Regions from separate parts of the Brachybacterium sp. AG952 genome, predicted to be linked through region 1. Evidence: predicted binding sites of a transcription regulator. Region 1 holds the regulator's gene; each other region holds the start of a gene.

Region 1 (4,409 bases):
AGGGCGCCCCGTAGGGGGAGGCCGGCGCCGCGGCCGGAGCGGCCGAGCTCGCGGACTGCCCGTAGGGATCCGCCTGCTGAGCGGAGCCCGGCTGCGCGTAGGGGTCCTGCTGCGCGAACGGATCATGCTGCGCGGCGGGGGCCGGCTGCGCGCTGGGAGCGGACTGCGCAAACGGATCGTAGGGATGCTCTGCCGGGTCCGAGGTCGCGCTGCCCTGCTCCTGCGGCGCGGGGGCGGCAGGGGCGTCGATGTCGAGGTGGTCCGAGGCCGGGCGCTCGGCAGGCTGCTCGGGCAGCGAGTCGGAGGCGGGGGTGCCGGGCTCGGTGCCGTACGGGTCGTGCGGATGCGGAGTCTGGCTCATGGGATCCTTCTTCGTCTCGGTCGGCGCGGGGGCCGTCGTCTCGGGTGACGGGTTCACCCTAACGAGCCGGGGACCCCGCGGTCAGCGCGGCGGTCCGCCGCATCCGCTGGGGGATATCCCCCTGGTGGGCTCCCGAGGGCCGCCGACCCGGACCGCGTGCCCGCACCGTCGGGCGGCGTCGACGGCCCGCGACGACGTCCCGTGCCGCGGCGGAGTCACCCCTGGTCGACGGTGACGAAGTCGATGAGCTCCTCGATGCGCCCCGAGAGCGTCGGCTCGACATCGGCGTAGGAGCGGACCGTGGAGAGGATCCGCTTCCAGCCCAGGCCGATGTCGGCCTTGTCCTCGTGGGGCCAGCCGAGCGCGGCGAGGGAGCCGACCTTGATGTCCGTCCCCCTGGGGATGCGCGGCCACTCCTTCAGTCCCACGCGCGCGGGCTTCACGGCCTGCCATACGTCGACGTAGGGGTGGCCGAGCACGGTGACGTTCCCACGAGCGCCCGGCAGGGCCATCACCTCGGCCGCGATGCGGGACTCCTTCGACCCCTTCACCAGGTGGTCCACCAGGATCCCGAGCCGGCGGCCGGGGGAGGGGCCGAACTCGCGCACGCGCTCGGCGAGGTTGTCGGCGCCCTCGAGCTGCTCGACGACGATGCCCTCGATCCGCAGGTCGTGGCCCCACACCTTCTGCACCAGCTCCGCGTCATGGGTGCCCTCGACCCAGATCCGCGACGCACGCGCGGTGCGGGCCTTCGCCCCCTCGACGTACACCGAGCCGGAGGCGGAGCGCTTGCGGACAGGCGCCTTCTGCGCCGCCTGCGGGCGGGTGAGGACGACGGGCTGGCCGTCGATCATGAAGCCCGGCCCGAGCGGGAAGGTGCGGCGTCGGCCGCGGCCGTCCTCCAGCTCGACGATCAGCTCCCCGGCCGTCTTCTCCACGCGCGTGATCGCGCCGGTGAAGCCGGTCGAGGCCTCCTCGACGACGAGGTCGCGCTGCGCGGGGACCTCGCGGCCGACGGGGCGGCGGCGGTGATGGGCGGGCGGACCGGAGGAGAGCACATCGGCGCCGTACCGGTCGGGGAAGCGAGCAGGCGGGGTGGACACGGCGGACACTGTAGCCCCGTGGCGAACGCCTCCCTGCGAAGCACGCCGCAGACGCGTACGATTGGCACTTGGCATGGGAGAGTGCCAATGTCCAGGGAGACCCGGGCACCGGGACGCCCCGGTGCCGGACCGCGCGGCAGGAGGTGCACGACATGGACGACCGCAAGCTCCAGATCCTCGGCGCCATCGTCGAGGACTACGTCTCCACGCGCGAGCCCGTCGGCTCGAAGTCGCTGCTGGAGCGGCACGAGCTCGGCGTCTCCGCGGCGACCGTCCGCAACGACATGTCCGTCCTCGAGGAGGAGGGGCTGATCCACCAGCCCCACACCTCCGCTGGCCGCGTCCCCACCGACAAGGGATATCGCGCCTTCGTCGACCACGTCGCGATGGTCAAGCCCCTCTCCGCCGCCGAGAAGCGGGCGATCCGCACCCTGCTCGAGGACGCGGGGGACGTCGAGGAGCTCCTGGCCCGCACCGTGCGCCTCCTCGCCCAGCTCACCCAGCAGGTCGCGATGGTGCAGTACCCGGCCCGGCGCCAGGCCCGCATCCGCCACGTCGAGCTCGTGAAGGTCGCGGACTCGCTGCTGCTGGTCGTGCTGATCACCGAGTCGGGGCGGGTGGACCAGCGCACCGTCCCCGTCATCGCCGGCCGCCCCGCCGAGTACTACGCGGCGCTGCGCGACCAGCTCAACCGCGCCGTCGCCGGCCGGGAGGTCACCGACCTCGCCGCGCCGCTGACGGACTACCTCGAGTCCCTGCCCGTCCCCGAGCGGCCCGCCGCCGCGGAGGTGGCCGAGGCGCTCACCGCGCTGGCCGCGACCCGCGCCGAGGACCGCATCATGATGGCGGGCACCGCGAACATCGCCCGCTCCGCCGAGGACTTCGCCCGCGACGTCGAGCCGCTGCTGGACGTCCTCGAGGAGCAGCTGGTGCTGCTGCGCCTGTTCACCGAGATGCACGTCTCCCCGGGGGACGTGCAGGTGCGGATCGGCACCGAGCTCCACGACCGGGCGCTGCACCAGGCCGCGCTCGTCGGCGCGGGCTACGGCGCCGGCTCCCACCTCGCGATCCTCGGCCCCAGCCGCATGGACTACGCGGCCGGGATCTCGACCGTCCAGGCGATCGCCCGCTACGTCTCCCGATTCCTCGAATGACCGCGCCGGCGGGCCCCGCGCCCGTCGCCGGCCGTCACCGACCTCCGACCCCTGTGAAGGACCCACGCCTGTGAACGACGACTACTACGAGCTGCTCGGCGTCTCCCGCGACGCCTCGACCGAGGAGATCAAGAAGGCGTACCGCAAGCTCGCCCGCACCCTCCACCCGGACGTCAACCCGGACCCGGAGGCGGCGGAGAAGTTCAAGAAGGTCTCCCAGGCGTACGAGACCCTCTCCCATGCGGACAAGCGCCGCCAGTACGACATGGGCGGCGGCCCGGGCATGGGCGGCTTCCCCGGCGGCGGCGGCGCCGGCTTCGACTTCAACGACATCTTCGACATGTTCGCCGGGGCCTCCGGGATGCGCGGGCGCAACCAGGGGCCCGTCCCGCGCCAGCGCCGCGGAGGCGACGTGCTGCGCCGGGTGAAGATCGAGCTGCGCGACGTCGTCTTCGGCACCGAGCAGGAGGTCACCTTCCGCACCGCCGTGCTGTGCGAGCGCTGCTCCGGCTCCTGCGCCGAGCCGGGCACCAGCCCCACCCGCTGCACCGCCTGCAACGGCTCCGGCCACGTCCAGCGCGTCCAGCAGTCGCTGCTGGGCCAGATGGTCACCATGGCGCCCTGCCCCACCTGCGAGGGCCACGGCGACGTGATCGAGAGCCCCTGCACCGGCTGCTCCGGCCACGGACGCACCGCCACCGAGCGCACCGTCACCGTGCGCATCCCCTCCGGCGTCGAGAACGGCACCCGCATCCAGCTGCGCGGCGAGGGTGAGACCGGCGAGGCCGGCGGCCCCTCCGGCGACCTCTTCGTGGAGCTGTCCGTCAAGGACCACGAGATGTTCGACCGCTCCGGCGACGACCTGGTCACCACGATCTCCGTGCCGATGACCACCGCCGCGCTCGGCGCGACGATCCCGCTGGAGACCTTCGACGGGGAGCAGGAGCTCGACATCCGCCCCGGCGCTCAGCCCGGCGAGGAGATCCTCCTCAAGGGCCTCGGCGTGACCCCGCTGCGCCGCGAGCGCCGCGGCGACATCCGCGTGGTCCTGGACGTGGACGTGCCCAGCGCGCTCACCGACGAGGAGCGCGAGCTGCTCGAGCGCTTCGCCGCCCTCCGCGGCGACGAGGCCACCCGCCCGAAGAACCACGGCGGACCGTTCGCGAAGCTCCGCGAGCGCCTGAACCTCTGAGACGGGAGAGCCAGTGCCCACCACCCCGCCCGGCTTCCTGATCCTCGACGAGGCCCTCGCCGCCGCCCGTGAGGGAGACCAGCTCGAGCTCGCCGGCGACGAGGGTCGCCACGCGGCCAAGGTCGCCCGGATCGGGGTAGGGGAGCAGCTGCTCCTCACCGACGCCCCCGGCCGACAGGTCCTCGCCGAGGTCACCGGCGCCCGCAAGGAGGCGCTCGACCTGCGCCTTCTTGCGGACCCGTCCCCGGCCGTGCAGCGTCTGCCCCGTCTCGCGCTGGTGCAGGCCCTCGCCACCGGCGGTCGCGACGAGCAGGCCGTCGAGTCCGCGACCGAGCTCGGCGTCGACCGCATCGTCCCGTGGATCGCGAAGCGCTCCGTCTCCGTGTGGCGGGGGGAGAAGCTCGCCAAGGGCCGCGCGAAGTGGGAGGGCACCGCCCGCGCCGCCGTCAAGCAGTGCCGTCGGCCCGGCATTCCCGCCGTCGACGCCCCGCTGACCACGAGCGCGCTCGTCGAGGACCTGCGCGCCCGCGCGGCCGACGGGACGCTCGTGCTGGTGCTGCACGAGCAGGAGTCCGTCGGCGTGATGAGCCTCGCCGAGG
Region 2 (4,409 bases), on a different contig from region 1:
GACGCGCTGCGCGGCCGCTCGTTCGTGCACAGAGCGGAATCGTCCTCCGGCGCTCCGGTGGAGACGATCAGCGGACCTCGCTGAGACGTACCCGGACGGTCCGCGGGTCCGCGTCGTCGACGAGCACCATGCGCTCGAAGGCGGTCCCCTGTATCGACGTCTCCTCGATCCGCCAGGTGTCCGGCACGTCCTCGATGTCCATGGCGTCCTTCACCTTCTGCGGCGTCACCCAGGCCCGACCGATCCCGTCGGGGTCGCCGTAGCTGTCGAGCATCCAGCGCTCGAGCTCGGCGGCGGGCGCCTCGAACGTCGCCTCGACGGCCCAGGCCTCGAACTCCGAGATCGTGGTGCTCTCGACCAGCTGCACCTGCGCACCCTCGGGCGGCGGGGCGAGGTCCGCGCTCTCGAGGACGCCGACCGCCGTGGTCGGCATACCGTCCGGCACCGTCGTCGACGGCGCCGGGTCCTCGGCATCGTCGACGCATCCGAGGAGCGACAGCAGCAGTCCCGTTCCCGCCGCGGCGAGGACTCCTCGTCGCGGCACCGGGGCGCTCACGCGCTCCACCCGTTCCCTGCCACGGCATCGAGAGCAGGACACGTTGCCACCCATACGGTGGCGGGGTCGCCGTCGTCGATGAGGAGATACCGCTCCAGTTCCAGCCCTGCGGGTTTCGAACGGCTCAGCCTCCAGGTGGTCGCCTCGTCGAGCAGCTCCGACGTGCGTCCCGAGCTCTCTCCCAGCCGCTGCGCGAAGTCCTGCAGCTGGCCGGTGTCTGCTCCGTGGAACATGGTTCCCCTCCGTGTGACGTCGATGTCTCCCCCGCACCCGACCATAGGCGCCGGTGCCCGCCGCGACCATGGGGAGTACTGCCCATTCCCGCCTCCACGGACAGCGACGAGCCCCGACCCTCGTCAGAGGATCGGGGCTCGTCGAGCACTCGGGTGGAGCGGCAGGTGATCAGGAGATCACATCATGCCGCCCATGCCCCCCATGCCGCCCATGTCGCCGCCGGCGGCCGGGGCCTCGGGCTCCGGCTTGTCGGCCACGACGGCCTCGGTGGTGAGGAACAGGCCCGCGATGGACGCCGCGTTCTGCAGCGCGGAGCGGGTCACCTTGACGGGGTCGATGATCCCGGCCGAGACCAGGTCCTCGTACTCGCCGGACGCGGCGTTCAGGCCCTGGCCGACGGGCAGGTTCTTGACCTTCTCGGCCACGACGCCGCCCTCGAGACCGGCGTTGACTGCGATCTGCTTGAGCGGGGCCTCGATGGCGACCTTGACGATGTTGGCACCGGTGGCCTCGTCGCCCTCGAGGGCGAGCTTGCCGAAGGTGTCGGCACCGGCCTGCAGCAGCGCGACGCCGCCACCGGCGACGACGCCCTCGTCCACGGCGGCCTTGGCGTTGCGCACGGCATCCTCGATGCGGTGCTTGCGCTCCTTGAGCTCGACCTCGGTCGCGGCGCCGGCCTTGATGACGGCCACGCCGCCGGCCAGCTTCGCGAGGCGCTCCTGGAGCTTCTCGCGGTCGTAGTCCGAGTCGGAGTTCTCGATCTCGGCGCGGATCTGGGAGACGCGGCCGGCGATGCGGTCGGCGTCGCCGGTGCCCTCGACGATGGTGGTCTCGTCCTTGGTGACGACGATCTTGCGCGCCTGGCCGAGCTGCTCGAGACCGGCGGTCTCCAGCTTGAGGCCGACCTCCTCGGCGATGACCTGGCCACCGGTGAGGATGGCCATGTCCTCCAGCATCGCCTTGCGGCGGTCGCCGAAGCCGGGGGCCTTGACGGCCACGGACTTGAAGGAGCCCTTGAGCTTGTTCACCACGAGCACCGCGAGGGCCTCGCCCTCGACGTCCTCGGCGATGATCGCCAGCGGCTTGCCGGCCTGGATGACCTTCTCCAGCAGCGGCAGCAGGTCCTTGACGGAGGACACCTTGGAGGAGAGCAGGAGGATGTAGGGATCCTCGAGCACGGTCTCCTGGCGCTCGGCGTCGGTGACGAAGTACGGCGAGATGAAGCCCTTGTCGAAGCGCATGCCCTCGGTGAGCTCCAGCTCGAGGCCCATGGTGTTGGACTCCTCGACCGTGATCACGCCCTCCTTGCCGACCTTGTCGAGGGCCTCGGCGATGAGCTCGCCGATGGCCGGGTCGGCCGCGGAAATGGCGGCGGTGGAGGCGATCTGCTCCTTGGTCTCGATCTCCTTGGCCTGCTTGAGCAGGGTCTCGGAGACCGCGGCCACGGCCTGGTCGATGCCGCGCTTGAGCGCGATCGGGTTGGCGCCCGCGGCGACGTTGCGCAGGCCCTCCTTGACCAGGGCCTGGGCGAGGACGGTGGCGGTGGTGGTGCCGTCGCCGGCGATGTCGTCGGTCTTCTTGGCGACCTCCTTCACCAGCTCGGCGCCGATCTTCTCGTAGGGATCGTCGAGCTCGATCTCCTTGGCGATCGACACGCCGTCGTTGGTGATGGTGGGGGCGCCCCAGGACTTCTCGAGCACGACGTTGCGACCCTTGGGGCCGAGGGTGACCTTGACGGCGTCGGCGAGCTGGTTCATTCCCCGCTCGAGGCCGCGCCGGGCCTCCTCGTCGTAAGAGATGAGCTTGGCCATTGTGGAATCTCTCCCGTGTCTGTGATGTCCACCCGGCCCAGTGCCCGCGACGGACGGGAGCCGACTCCGTGTTCATGTCCCACGGCGCCGACGCCCTCACGGGGCCGGAATGTTCAGGTCCCGGTGCGCGGAGGCTATATGCGCGGGGCTGTCACTCCCGTGCACCGAGTGCCAGATCATCATAAGCACTCTGCCCCTGAGAGTGCTAACTCTCCGCGAGGAGCGGACACGGCCCCGTCGGCCGGGCCGGACGTCGCCCGGGGGCCGTCTCGCCGAACGGCGCCGACGGGCTCGCCGGACGGCGCCGACGGGCACGCCCCGTCCCGCCCCACGGCCCGCACACGCGGACGCGCCGCCCCTCCCTCAGGAGGAGCGGCGCGTCGCGGGGCCGCAGGGGCGTGCGGGGAGGGGTCAGCCCTCGCCGCCCTCGCCGCCCTGACCACCCTGGTCGCCGTCGCCGCCGTCGCCCTCGTCGCCGCCGTCACCGGGCTCGGTGACCGCGATGAAGGTCAGGGGCGAGTCGTACTCGTCGCTCTGGCGGGCCTCGCCGGCGCCGACCTGCTCGGCGAGCGCCTGGGCGGTGTCCGCATCTGCCTCGTCGCGGTAGAACACGACGGGCTCCTGCTGGGGGCTGTCGGCGGTGGCGACGCTGACGTCCTCCCAGCCCTCGCCCTGGAGCTCCTCCTGCCAGGTGCCGGCGAGGCCGTTGATGCTGCCGGCGTTGATCACCTGGACGGGCACGGAGAGGTCGGGCTCCGGGGCGGGCTCCTCCGAGGGGCTCTCCTCGGGGGCGGCCTCGCTCGAGGCGCTCTCCGACGCGGAGGCCGGGCCCTCGGCGCCGTCGTCGTCGCCGCCCATGCCGCCGATCACGAAGAGCAGCACCACCAGCAGCACCACGGCCGCGCCGATGATGATGATGTACAGCAGGTTCTCCCGCCAGAAGGGGAGCTCGGCGCGGTGGGCGCCGTGGAAGGTGACGGCGTCCGCCTCGTCGTCGAATCGGTCCGGCGGGTAGGGATACTGGGAATCAGCCACGGACCCATTTAACATGGTCGACCCGGATCGGGGGTGGAGCACACGCCCCGGAGACGGATGGCTCAGGCCACGCGATGGTCGCCGCCGAGGGAGGCGCCGCCGTCCTCGGAGGTGCGCCGGGCGCGGAGCCGGTTGACGACGGCGGGGGCCGCGCGCAGCGCCGCCGGCTCGTCGAGCAGGGCGTTCAGCCGCACGTAGTAGGCGACCTTCGACAGGCCGATCTCCTCGCGGATCGCCCGCTCCTTCGCGCCGACGTAGCGGAAGGTGCGCCCCTCGAGCGCGAGGATCCGCCGGTCCCGCTCGGTGAGCGCCCCCTGCGGCCCCGGCAGCGCGACCTCGGACGGCACGCGCTCGGACGCCGTGCGCTCCGACGACATGCGCTCCGACGACGGGGCGTCGGAGGGGCGCGCGTCGGCGCGGGCGGGCTCGTCGGAGGCGGAGGGCATGGACCGAGGCTACGCACCTGCGACCGCTCCCCCGGGCTGCCACGCCGCCGCCCTGCGCAGGTCGTGAGGGATGCCTCGCCGGGAGGGGCCGACGCGCCCCGACGGCGCCGCGCGCGGATGGTTGACTGCCTCCATGGCTGCCCCCCTGACCGAGATCATCGCCCCCGACTGGGCCGAGGCCCTCCGTCCCGTCGAGAACCGCCTCCACGAGATCGGCGGCTTCCTGCGTGAGGAGGTCCGCGCGGGCCGCGGCTACCTGCCCGCCGGCGAGGCGGTGCTGCGCGCCTTCGCCCGGCCGATGTCCGAGGTGCGGGTGCTGATCGTCGG
Region 3 (4,409 bases), on a different contig from region 1:
GGTCATCACGCTCGAGACGACGGCGACCAGCACCCACAGCACCAGCGGGAGGGTGAACAGGGCATCGTGCATGAGCTCCGGATGGCGCCAGAGCCGCTGCCCGACGAAGCTGATGATCACGAGGAACTCGAGCACGACCGCGAAAACGAGGCCGATGATCAGCGCCCCGATCACCACGGCGGCGGGCGGCCCGTAGGTCCGCGTGGGGAGGTCCCCTCCGGCGGCCGGGGGCAGCGTGTCCGGCGTGCTCGTCACCACTGCTCCTCCGACTCTCGTTCCCAGGACGGTCCCGGCGCATCCCGGCCGGGTCCGCTCATCTTAGGACTCGCACAGGACCGGCGAGGGGATTGACCCGAGGAACGGACGTGTCCGTCGGCCCTGGTGGGACCAGGGCCGACGGGCACGTCATGGGAGGGCCGTGCGGCCGGGTCCCCCTCGCGCTCCTCGCGCCTGTCGCGGGCAGATCGGTCTCCTCGGGCGCGGGCCGGCCGAAGTGTGTGGCCCCGCGCGCACGACGACGGGGCGGGCGGCGCGGGTCTCCCCGTACCGCCCGCCCCGTCGGGTCGGACGCGATCGGCGGATGCCGGTCGTCGACTCGGAGGATCAGGCCTCCTCGTCCTCGTCCTTCTTCTCGATGACCAGCGTCTCGGTGGTCAGCACCAGGCCCGCGATCGAGGCCGCGTTCCGCAGGGCGGAACGAGTGACCTTGACCGGGTCGATGATGCCGGCGGAGACCAGGTCGACGTACTCGCCGGTCGCGGCGTTCAGGCCGGTGCCGACCTGCGCCTCCTTGACCTTCTCCACGACGACGTAGCCCTCGAGGCCCGCGTTCTCGGAGATCCAGCGCAGCGGCTCGACGACCGCACGGGCCACGGCGCGCACGCCCACGGCCTCGTCGCCGGTCAGGCCGAGGTCGTCGACCAGGACGGAGGACGCCTGCACGATGGCGGAGCCGCCGCCGGCGACGATGCCCTCCTCGATGGCAGCGCGGGTCGCGGAGACCGCGTCCTCGATGCGCATCTTCTTCTCCTTGAGCTCCACCTCGGTGTGAGCCCCGACCTTGATCACGGACACGCCGCCGGCCAGCTTCGCGAGGCGCTCCTGGAGCTTCTCGCGATCCCAGTCGGAGTCGGTGTTCTCGATCTCCGCACGGATCTGCGCGACGCGATCGGCCACGGCCTGGTCGTCGCCGGCCCCGCCCACGATGGTGGTCGAATCCTTGGTGACGACGACGCGGCCGGCGTGGCCGAGCACGTCGGTGTCGACGGTCTTGAGATCCAGGCCGAGGTCGGAGGTGACGACCTGGGCGCCGGTGAGCACGGCGATGTCCTGGAGCATGGCCTTGCGGCGGTCGCCGAAAGCGGGAGCCTTGACGGCCGCTCCCTTGAAGGCGCCGCGGATCTTGTTGACGACCAGCGTGGACAGGGCCTCGCCGTCGACGTCCTCGGCGATGATGAACAGCGGCTTACCGCTCTCCACCACCTTCTCGAGCAGCGGGAGGATGTCGGCCACGGCCGAGATCTTGCCCTGGTGCAGCAGCACCTGCGCGTCCTCGAGGACGACCTCCTGGCGGTCCGCATCGGTGACGAAGTGCGGGGAGATGAAGCCCTTGTCGAACTGCATGCCCTCGGTGAAGTCGAGCTCCATCGCGGTGGTGGAGGACTCCTCCACCGTGATGACGCCGTCCTTGCCGACCTTGTCGAAGGCCTCGGCGAGCAGGTCGCCGATCTCGCGGTCCTGGCTGGAGACCGAGGCGACCGACGCGATCTGGGCCTTGCCGTCGACCGGGGTCGAGATCTCCCCGAGCTTCTCGGAGAGCGCCTCGACGGCCTTCTCGATGCCGCGCTTGAGGGCGGCGGGCGCCGCGCCGGAGGCGACGTTGCGCAGACCCTCGTGCACGATGGCCTGGGCGAGGACGGTGGCGGTGGTGGTGCCGTCGCCGGCCACGTCATTGGTCTTGGTCGCGACCTCCTTCGTGAGCTGAGCGCCGAGGTTCTCGTAGGGATCCTCGAGCTCGATCTCACGGGCGATGGTCACGCCGTCGTTCGTGATGGTGGGGGCGCCCCACTTCTTGTCGAGGACGACGTTGCGGCCCTTGGGCCCGAGCGTCACCTTGACGGTGTTGGCGAGCTTGTCCACGCCCCGCTCGAGCGCGCGGCGCGCGTCCTCGTTGTACAGGATCTCCTTGGCCATGGATCAGGCCTCGATGATCGCGAGGATGTCGCGCGCGCCGAGGACCAGGAACTCCTCGTTGCCGTACTTGAGCTCGGTGCCGCCGTACTTGGAGAAGACGACCTTGTCGCCGACCTTGACGTCCATGGGGACACGCTCGCCCTTGTCGTCGAAGCGACCGGCGCCGACGGCGACGACCTCGCCCTCCTGGGGCTTCTCCTTCGCGGTGTCAGGGATGACCAGGCCGGAGGCGGTGGTCTGCTCCGCCTCGAGCGGCTTGACGACGACGCGGTCCTCGAGGGGCTTGATGGAGACCGACATGCGGCTCACTCCTTCATGAAGAGACTGACTCTGTATGAGTTCGGGGTCGGGTCCCGGGTCCGATCGTCGTCGCGGTGCCGACCGGGGCGGGTCCCTCGTAGCAGCTTCTGGCACTCTCGGCCGTCGACTGCCAACGGCGCCCACTGTAGGACGAGGGCTGGCACTCACGCAAGGCGAGTGCTAAATCTGGGCCGGGTGTCGGCTCGATGCGTCGCGCTGCGCGCGTCGCTGCAGGCCACGCGCCAGGAGAGAGCCGCGCTCGCACACGACCTTCCCCGGCTCCGCCGGCACCGCGATCCCGGGGAGCGCGGCGATGGAGCTGACGACGAGCCGACTGCCGCGTCTCCAACTCCGCTCCTTCGGCTGCTCCGCTCCTGGGGCTGCGCGAACCCCTCGGGGTCGGCCTCGAGGGTCCGAGCTCGAAGGCCACGGCTTTCTCGTCACCCCCCTCACCCCGAGCGGCTCGAGGGATGCCCAGGTCACACCCTTCTTGTGAACCCGATAACTTGTCGTCCCCGAAGGCGTGACGCCACGCCCCCGCGCGCGATAGGACTGGGGATGTCGAGACCGACGGCGCACCTGCGATCCAGGGCCCGTCCGCAACGCTCACACCCCTCCGAACCCGAGGAGATCCTCCATGGCCTTCATCCGCACCCTCCGCTCCGCCCTCCGTCGCCGCGACGACCAGCTCGCGCAGGACATCGTCGAGACGGGCACGCACCGCGACCATCGCGCCGATGCCACCGCCTCCGTCGCCCGTCACGGCTCCCAGGGCATCCGACCCTACGGCTTCGGCTACTGATCTCCTCAGGCGCGCGCCCTGCGCCGCCGCCGACGACGCCCCTGCAGGCAGTGCCTGCAGGGGCGTCGTGCATGTCCGGGCCGCGGATCAGCGCCCGGCGGCCTCGAGGATCTGTGCGACCTGCTCGGGGGCGAAGCGGTAGACCGGGCGCTCCACATCGGCGAGGGTGTCGCCGGCGTTCGGGAACACCGAGGTGACCACGTGCGGCGCCCCCTCCCCCAGCTCCACCAGGCTCACGCCGGACAGGGCGAGCGACTGCTCGGCCGCGCCCGCCCCGACGGGGTCGACCACGTTGGTGATGCCGGGGGCGACGTGCACCGGGATCCCGGCGATCTCGCCGGTCATCTCGTGGTGATAGTGGCCCGAGAGCACGATCCGCACGTCGGAGCCGTCGAGCACGGCGGCGAGCTCGTCGAGCCCGTCGAGGTCGAGGCCGCGCAGCAGCGGGGTCGCCGCGACGAGCGGCGGGTGGTGGATGGCGAGCACGGTCCCGCCTGGAGCGGGCTCGGCGAGGAGGCCACGCAGCCAGTCCAGCTGCTCGGGATCGAGGTGGCCGTAGCCGGCGCCGGGGACGCTCGAGTCGAGCACGACCGCACGGGCCCCTCCGGCGAGCGGCACGACCCGGTCCTGGCTCGGCGCGATCCGCTCGCCCGGGGCGACCGCCTCGCCGTAGACGGCGGAGACGTCGTGGTTGCCCATGACGATCGCGAGCGGCGCGTCGAAAGCGGCGGCGAAGGGGTCGAGGATCTCGTGGAGCAGGCGGTAGCTCTCGGCGGTGCCGTCCTCGGAGGCGTCGCCGGTGTGGACCACGGCGTCGATGTCCGCAAGGCCCTCCAGGCGGGACAGGAGCCCGCGCAGGGCGGCGGTGGTGTCGATCCGGTCGTAGTGGCGGGCGTCCCGGTCGCCGTAGAGGTGCGTGTCGGTCAGGTGCAGGATGCGCATGCCGGGAACGGTAGCGGCCGCAGGTGTCGCGCAGGTGTCGGAGTCGACCGGGTTCAGCCCAGCGCACCCACCCATTCGCTCGCGCCGTCGTCGAAGACCTGGTGCTTCCAGATCGGGACGCGCTGCTTGACGGTGTCCACGAGCTCGTCGCAGGCGACGAAGGCCTGCTTGC

What was found. Region 1 encodes HrcA, which represses chaperone genes, less so after heat shock. Its sites were predicted from a motif close to TTNGCACTCGNNNNNNNCGAGTGCNAA; they were not measured.
Region 2: the regulator HrcA is predicted to act here: its motif matches at 2,784-2,810, upstream of groL (chaperonin GroEL).
Region 3: the regulator HrcA is predicted to act here: its motif matches at 2,651-2,677, upstream of groES (co-chaperone GroES).

The regions. Positions count from the first base shown of each region.
Region 1 covers NZ_SNXV01000003.1:27,529-31,937, forward strand. Annotated here, with positions in the region: gene DEU31_RS08350 (DUF4870 domain-containing protein) at 1-361, opposite strand, end outside; gene DEU31_RS08355 (DUF3097 domain-containing protein) at 577-1,473, opposite strand; gene hrcA (heat-inducible transcriptional repressor HrcA) at 1,617-2,618, shown strand; gene dnaJ (molecular chaperone DnaJ) at 2,689-3,810, shown strand; gene DEU31_RS08370 (16S rRNA (uracil(1498)-N(3))-methyltransferase) at 3,824-4,409, shown strand, end outside.
Region 2 covers NZ_SNXV01000002.1:362,171-366,579, forward strand. Annotated here, with positions in the region: gene DEU31_RS07100 (hypothetical protein) at 68-556, opposite strand; gene DEU31_RS07105 (hypothetical protein) at 553-789, opposite strand; gene groL (chaperonin GroEL) at 967-2,601, opposite strand; gene DEU31_RS07115 (LytR C-terminal domain-containing protein) at 3,013-3,636, opposite strand; gene DEU31_RS07120 (DUF3263 domain-containing protein) at 3,699-4,082, opposite strand; gene DEU31_RS07125 (uracil-DNA glycosylase) at 4,216-4,409, shown strand, end outside.
Region 3 covers NZ_SNXV01000002.1:267,650-272,058, forward strand. Annotated here, with positions in the region: gene DEU31_RS06680 (hypothetical protein) at 1-255, opposite strand, end outside; gene groL (chaperonin GroEL) at 604-2,193, opposite strand; gene groES (co-chaperone GroES) at 2,197-2,493, opposite strand; gene DEU31_RS16760 (hypothetical protein) at 3,131-3,295, shown strand; gene DEU31_RS06695 (metallophosphoesterase) at 3,383-4,237, opposite strand; gene DEU31_RS17110 (molybdenum cofactor biosynthesis protein MoaE) at 4,291-4,409, opposite strand, start outside.